2 regions of the Pseudomonas sp. ASL8 genome follow, and region 1 is predicted to be linked to the other one. Evidence: riboswitches for the same ligand, from Rfam matches in the RefSeq annotation. Region 1 holds a riboswitch; the other holds the start of a gene.

The links. Region 1 has a riboswitch for cobalamin ahead of AC1MEA_RS20050 (CbtB domain-containing protein). Riboswitches for the same ligand answer to the same signal wherever they lie in the genome.
Region 2: linked by a shared signal. The riboswitch ahead of cobO (cob(I)yrinic acid a,c-diamide adenosyltransferase) and the one ahead of AC1MEA_RS20050 (CbtB domain-containing protein) in region 1 are both predicted to bind cobalamin.

What each region holds. Positions count from the first base shown of each region.
Region 1 is NZ_CM155278.1:4,376,202-4,379,600, forward strand. It holds gene cobM (precorrin-4 C(11)-methyltransferase) at 1-308, opposite strand, end outside; gene AC1MEA_RS20040 (cobalamin biosynthesis protein) at 362-787, opposite strand; gene AC1MEA_RS20045 (CbtA family protein) at 784-1,497, opposite strand; gene AC1MEA_RS20050 (CbtB domain-containing protein) at 1,509-1,694, opposite strand; cobalamin riboswitch at 1,790-2,010, opposite strand; cobalamin riboswitch at 2,086-2,300, shown strand; gene cobW (cobalamin biosynthesis protein CobW) at 2,399-3,399, shown strand, end outside.
Region 2 is NZ_CM155278.1:2,955,040-2,958,438, forward strand. It holds gene AC1MEA_RS13565 (PQQ-dependent sugar dehydrogenase) at 1-762, opposite strand, end outside; cobalamin riboswitch at 983-1,205, shown strand; gene cobO (cob(I)yrinic acid a,c-diamide adenosyltransferase) at 1,311-1,922, shown strand; gene AC1MEA_RS13575 (cobyrinic acid a,c-diamide synthase CobB) at 1,933-3,228, shown strand; gene bluB (5,6-dimethylbenzimidazole synthase) at 3,225-3,399, shown strand, end outside.

The sequences.
Region 1 (3,399 bases):
AAGGGGATATCCAGTTCGCGCAGGTAACGAATCTGCTCGCCAATCGCGCCGTACAGACTGGGATCACCAGAGTGCACCCGAGCGACATCTAAGCCTTGTTCATGAGCGGATTTCATCGCGGCAATGATCTGTTCCAGGTGCAACTCGGCACTATTGATCACCTGTACCGCCTGATGCCCTTCAAGGACAGCGGTCGGCACCAGTGAGCCGGCGTAGATGATCACCGGGCAACTGCGGATCAGACGCTGGCCTTTGACCGTGATCAGTTCCGGGTCGCCGGGGCCTGCGCCGATAAAAAAAACGGTCATGGGTGCTCCAGAATCCAGCCTTAGGCTTTTGAGTGGGTGTGAAAACAGGCAGATTATCGACGATCGGGTACGTCGCCGGCCAAGGCAAATGTCGCGTGCTGGTTTTTCTGCCGGGTGATCAGTAATTCGCCATGACGCCCACCAAGGCGCTGTAACAGCGCCAACGCACTGCTTTCGGCTACGCCGTAGCAACCTGTATGGGCGAACGCGATGGCAGAACGATGACTGAGCTGCGCGTCGAAACCGCTCAACTCTGCTGCACTGAAAAACACCAGTGGCAGACCCAGATGCTCTGCCAGCGCCAACAAACCCGGCTCAGAACGTTTCAGGTCAATGGAGGCGAGGGCAGTGATGGCTTCAACTTTCAGCCCATGATTCTGCAAAGCCTGTTCAATCAATTCGAGTAGCAGGCTTGCAGGGCAACCGCGCTGGCAGCCGAGGCCGACCACCAGGGTCGGCACCGAGTGCTGTCGGGTCATGCGCGGTGATTGACGTGCTGGGCGTTCAATTCATGATTATTGCGGCGGAACAGCCATGCGCTGATCAGGCCCAAGGCGATCCAGAACAGCGCATTGGTCAACAGCGAGGCGATCTTGAACTGAGCTTCCAGCGCTTCAGGGGCGAGGCTCTCATGCACGTCCGGTTGTGGTGCGCCAATCACGTGTGGCACCAGCAGGATCGCTATCCCCAGCATCTTCAGCAACCAATGCTTGCTGAACACGATCAGCGCCAAGGCGACGGCGGTAGAAGCTGCCGTGCTCGCCCACCAGATTTGTCGCTGAACCAGATCAGCCGCCGCAGTCCCCGGCAGCTCAGGTGGCAGGCCCAGGGTCGGAGCGAGAACGAACACGGCAAAACCGGCCAGCCCCCACAGTATCCCCTGAGACGTACGGCCCGGCGCACGCAGGGTGTAAAGCCCCGCGAGCATCAATGCAAAACCGACTGCGACCACCAGATTGCCCCCGGTGGTGGACACGACACGCTGCCAGCCGTCTTGAGGTTCCCATGCCTCGGCGTCGTGAACGTGCCCAGCGCCTTCAGCATGCTCATGGACGTGTTCTGTCGGCGCCTTTTCATAGGTCTCCGCTTGCAGAATCAGCGGCGCAACCCAGAAGCTTTGCAGCAGCGTCAACAACAGTGCGGCGAACAGACCCGTGAACCCGGCTGTTTGAGCGATACGCTTGAACATGGCGGCAGGTCTCAATGGCAAGGGAAGGCAGAGCTGTGGCGGGTATCGTGCGCCGCGTTGTGGACGGCATTGATATGCGAGAAACCGGCGAAGTAGACCAGGAATGCACCCAGCAGGAGGGCGCTGACGGCAGCCGTCAGGCGTCGGGTCTGAGTGGAGGTGGTTGTAGCTGAGTGGCTGATAGTGCTGATCGACATGGCGCTTCCCTCAAGTGTCTGCAAGTAGGCAAGCGCATGGAAACCCCACTGACAGGCGTCAGTAGAGGTTCAACAGCGCCCGCCCACCGCGGGTTTGTTAGGTCATTTGTCGGGCCGGTCTCCGGGCTTGCGAGGGGTCTGTGTAGCCTGACCATCAAGAATCACCTTCCCATGCCGGACTGCTGGCACAGTGGATCTGACTCTTCACTCGCTTACCGTTGCGGGGGCAGCGCCGGACTTGCTTATGCCTATTGGCATGAAGCGCACCGGTTTCCCGTTTCACCCTGTGAAGGGCACCCGAAACAAGGCCGTAGGAAAACATGAGCACGCACAGGAGTCAATCCAGAGCATCTGCGGCTTAGCCGGTGATTGACCTGCCCGCAGCCACTGCGTAGCCTTGCTCGTTCGAGGTGCTCCGGTATTGCACGGAGCTAAAAGGGAACGCGGTTCAAGCCGCGGCTGCCCCCGCAACTGTAAACGGTCATGTTCATTGCACTGCCACTGCACGCGTGCGGGAAGGCGCAATGAACGCGTACTGGACGCTTTTTTATAGGCCGCCAACACGCCACCGTCAGCCAGGAGACCTGCCTCGAAACAAGATTCTCACTACAACCGGGCGGGGTGATCCGGTGGCGAATTGATCTGCGTGCATGTGCTACGTGGTTATCGTCCTGTTTGCCCGCCGCTTTGCCAAAGGGCATCCGATGAAATCACTGGCCAAACTTCCCGTCACTATCGTTACCGGTTTCCTCGGGTCGGGTAAAACCACGTTGCTGCGGCACATTCTCGACAACGCCGAAGGTCGGCGCATCGCGGTGATCGTCAACGAATTCGGCGAACTGGGCATCGATGGCGACATCCTCAAGCAATGCACCATTGGCTGCACCGAAGAAGAAGCCAACGGTCGTGTGTATGAGTTGGCCAACGGTTGCCTGTGCTGCACGGTTCAGGAAGAGTTCTTCCCGGTCATGCGCGAATTGGTTGCCCGTCGCGGCGACCTGGATCACATCCTGATTGAAACCTCTGGCCTGGCGCTGCCAAAACCCTTGGTCCAAGCGTTTCAGTGGCCAGAAATTCGTAACGCCTGCACGGTCGATGCGGTGATTACCGTGGTCGACAGCCCTGCAGTGTTGGCAGGCACGTTCGCTGCATTCCCGGATCAAGTCGACGCACAGCGCAAACTCGACCCGAACCTTGACCATGAGTCGCCACTGCACGAATTGTTCGCCGATCAACTCGCGAGCGCGGATCTGGTTATCCTCAATAAAGCCGACATGCTCGATGCGGCAGGCCTGGCGACCGTCCGCACTGAAGTCTCCGAAGAACTGCCACCTGCGGTCAAAGTGATCGAAGCCAGCAGCGGTCGTCTGCCCATCAGCGTGTTGCTGGGGCTGGGCGCTGAGTCGGAGGTGCATATCGATAGTCGCCGCACCCACCATGACCATCACGAAGGCGATGACCATGACGACCATGACCATGATGCTTTCGATTCTATCTCGATCAAATTGCCACAGGCCGACGAAAGCCTGTTGCTGGACGCCTTGACGCAACTGGTGGTGCAGCACGGTATTTTGCGGGTCAAAGGTTTCGCGGCGATTCCGGGCAAGCCGATGCGCTTGCTGATTCAAGGCGTCGGGACGCGGTTTGACAAGCATTTCGACCGTGCCTGGCGTGCCGAGGAAGAACGCGCGACCCATCTGGTATT
Region 2 (3,399 bases), 1.4 Mb from region 1:
CCGGTGCGCGCCTGTCGCGGCATCGACTTCCCAGATCGCGGCTCGATCTACCTCCTTGTCCAGGCCGTTCTCACCGGCATTGCTGTTGGAACCCACGGTCACGTACAGCTTTTTACCGTCTTTGCTGGCAATGACGTTCTTGGTCCAGTGGTGATTGAGTGTCCCTGCGGGCAGGTCTGTCACCTTGCTTGGCTCGCCGGTAATCGAGGTTTGCCCGTTTTCATAATGGAAGCGCAGCAGTTGATCGGTGTCAGCGACATAGAAATCGTTGCCGACCAAGGCCATGCCAAAGGGTGAATTGAGGTTTTGCAGGAACACGGTGCGGGTTTCAGCAACGCCGTCATGATCTTTGTCGCGCAGCAGGGTGATTCGGTTGGCGGACGCTACGCCCGCACCCGCACGGCCCATGACCTTGTTCATGACCCAGCCCCGAATGCCCTTGCTGTCATCGGGCTTGGCGGGTGAGTTGGTTTCGGCGACCAGTACATCGCCGTTAGGCAGCACGTACAGCCAGCGCGGGTGATCCAGGTCTTCGGCAAACGCCGCCACCTGGGTGCCCGGTGCAGCGACAGGCTTCGCACCCTTTGCCCAGCCCACGGCAGGGGCGATGTTCACGGTCGGCATCAGGGTTTTGTTCGGTTCCGGCAGCTTCGGTTGCGGGCCGGTGCCTTCCGCTATTTGCAGGCGGGCGGTCTCGCCGCAAGCAGCAAGGCCGGCCATCAGTACAAGCAGTACTGCCAACTGAGGTCTGAGTGTGAACATGAGGATCTCCATGAAAAACGAAAGGTGCGCGTAAAGCAGTAGAGGAGGGTGGGCTGTCGAGGTTCAACCTTTTGCAGGTGAGTTGATAGTTAGCAAGCTTAGTAGGTGGCGCGAGAGGGCTGTCGTTTAATATCAATCAATATGCCTCGCACGGGGCAAACAGCTTTATTAAACGAAAGGAAAGGGCGCTTCGATTGACGCTCTACCCCCAACCCTCTACCCTTCGCGACGTGTTTCAGGTGCTCAGCCATCGCTGATGGGCTGAGTGAAACAGGGAAGCCGGTGAGGGCGCGTCCAGCGACCGATTCCGGCGCTGCCCCCGCAACGGTAAATGAGTCAAAGCTGCGCATTCAGTCACTGCATCGTAAAGGATGTGGGAAGGCGCGCAGTGAGGGCAAAGCCCGCTCATGAGTCCGGAGACCGGCCTGATCCATCCAACAGCATCACGGCGGGCGATGCTCTGCGCAGGGTCTTTTTTGACCGTGCTGGCAGTCAATTCCTGTGCCTTCCGTTTGCTTTCGCGTGCCCTGCTCAAACGGAGAGCTGAGATGAACGAATCCCCCGAACGTGACGAACGCCACCTGGCGCGCATGCTGCGTAAAAAAGCCGTGATGGACGAGCGTATCGCCAGTTCGCCGAATGAATGCGGGTTGTTGCTGGTCCTGACGGGGAACGGCAAAGGCAAAAGCAGCTCCGCGTTCGGCATGCTCGCCCGCGCCATGGGCCACGGGATGCAATGTGGCGTCGTGCAGTTCATCAAAGGTCGCAACAGCACCGGTGAAGAGCTGTTCTTCCGTCGTTTCCCCGAGCAGGTGCGTTATCACGTCATGGGCGAGGGCTTCACCTGGGAAACCCAGGACCGCCAGCGCGATATCGCCGCCGCCGAAGCTGCCTGGGAAGTGTCCCGGGAAATGCTGCGCGACCCAGGCATCGGCCTGATCGTGCTCGATGAACTGAACATCGCCCTCAAGCACGGCTACCTGGATCTGGAGCAGGTTCTCAGTGACCTGCAAAGCCGTCCGCCGATGCAGCATGTGCTGGTGACGGGGCGTGGCGCGAAACCCGAGCTGATTGATCTGGCCGATACGGTTTCCGAGATCGCTGTGGTCAAGCATGCCTTCCAGGCCGGTATCCGTGCGCAGAAAGGCATCGAGCTATGAGCAGTCCTTCATGAGAGCGCCGCGTCACTGCCCGGCGGTATTGATCGCCGCGCCGGCTTCAGGCCAGGGCAAGACCACCGTGACTGCCGCGTTGGCCCGACTGCACCGTAATCAAGGGCGCAAGGTTCGGGTGTTCAAATGCGGCCCGGATTTTCTCGACCCGATGATTCTCGAGCGCGCCAGTGGTGCGCCGGTCTATCAGCTGGATCTGTGGATGGTCGGCGCGGATGAAAGCCGCCGTCTGTTGTGGGAAGCGGCGGGCGAAGCCGACTTGATTCTGATTGAAGGGGTCATGGGCTTGTTCGACGGTACGCCGTCCAGCGCAGACCTGGCGCGCCATTTCGGCGTACCGGTGCTGGGCGTGATCGACGGCACCGCCATGGCCCAGACCTTTGGCGCGCTGGCCCTGGGCCTGGCGCGCTATCAGCCGGACCTGCCGTTTGCCGGGGTCTTGGCCAATCGCGTCGGCACCGTGCGCCACGCGCAACTGCTCGAAGGCAGCCTGACGGAGGGCTTGCGCTGGTACGGCGCGTTGTCGCGAGAAACCGGGATCGAATTGCCCAGCCGTCATTTGGGCCTGGTGCAGGCCAGCGAACTGAATGATCTGGATGCACGCCTCGACGCAGCCGCCACCGCTCTGGGCAGCACGTGCGAGGTGTCCTTGCCGCCCGCAGTCGAATTCGACGCGCCCGACATCGTCAACACTGAACCCTTGCTTGAGGGGGTGCGCATTGCCATCGCCCGGGACGAGGCGTTTGCCTTTACCTACGGCGCCAGCCTTGACCTGCTGCGAGCCATGGGCGCCGAGTTGTCGTTCTTCTCGCCGATCCACGACACCTTGATTCCCGATGCCGACAGCCTTTATCTGCCTGGCGGTTACCCCGAATTGCACCACGTCGCGCTGGGTCAAAACCTGCCGATGCTGGCCGCCATTCGCGCTCATCATGCCGCGGGTAAACCCCTGCTGGCTGAGTGCGGCGGCATGCTTTACCTGCTTGATGCCTTGACCGATGTCGACGGTCAGCGTGCGGAGCTGGTAGGGCTGCTGACGGGCGAAGCCGTGATGCAGAAACGTTTGGCCGCGCTGGCTTTGCAAGCGGTCGAACTGCCGGAAGGCTTGCTGCGTGGGCACACCTATCACCACTCGCTGACCAGTACCGAGTTGCAGCCCATCGCCCGAGGCCTGAGCCCTAACGGTGGACGCGGCGCCGAGGCGGTTTATCGTGACGGGCGCATGACGGCGTCTTACGTGCACTTCTATTTCCCTTCTAACCCTCAAGCGGTTGCGGCGCTTTTCAAACCATGAATGATCAGGCGTTCAGCCCCGACGAACGTGCGGCGGTGTATCGAGCGATTGCCGAGCGTCGCGACATGCGCCACTTCATCGGTGGCAGCGTGGCGCCAGAGCTGCTGGCGCGATTGCTCGAAGCGGCGCATCAGGCGCCCAGCGTCGGGTTGATGCAGCCGTGGCGCTTTA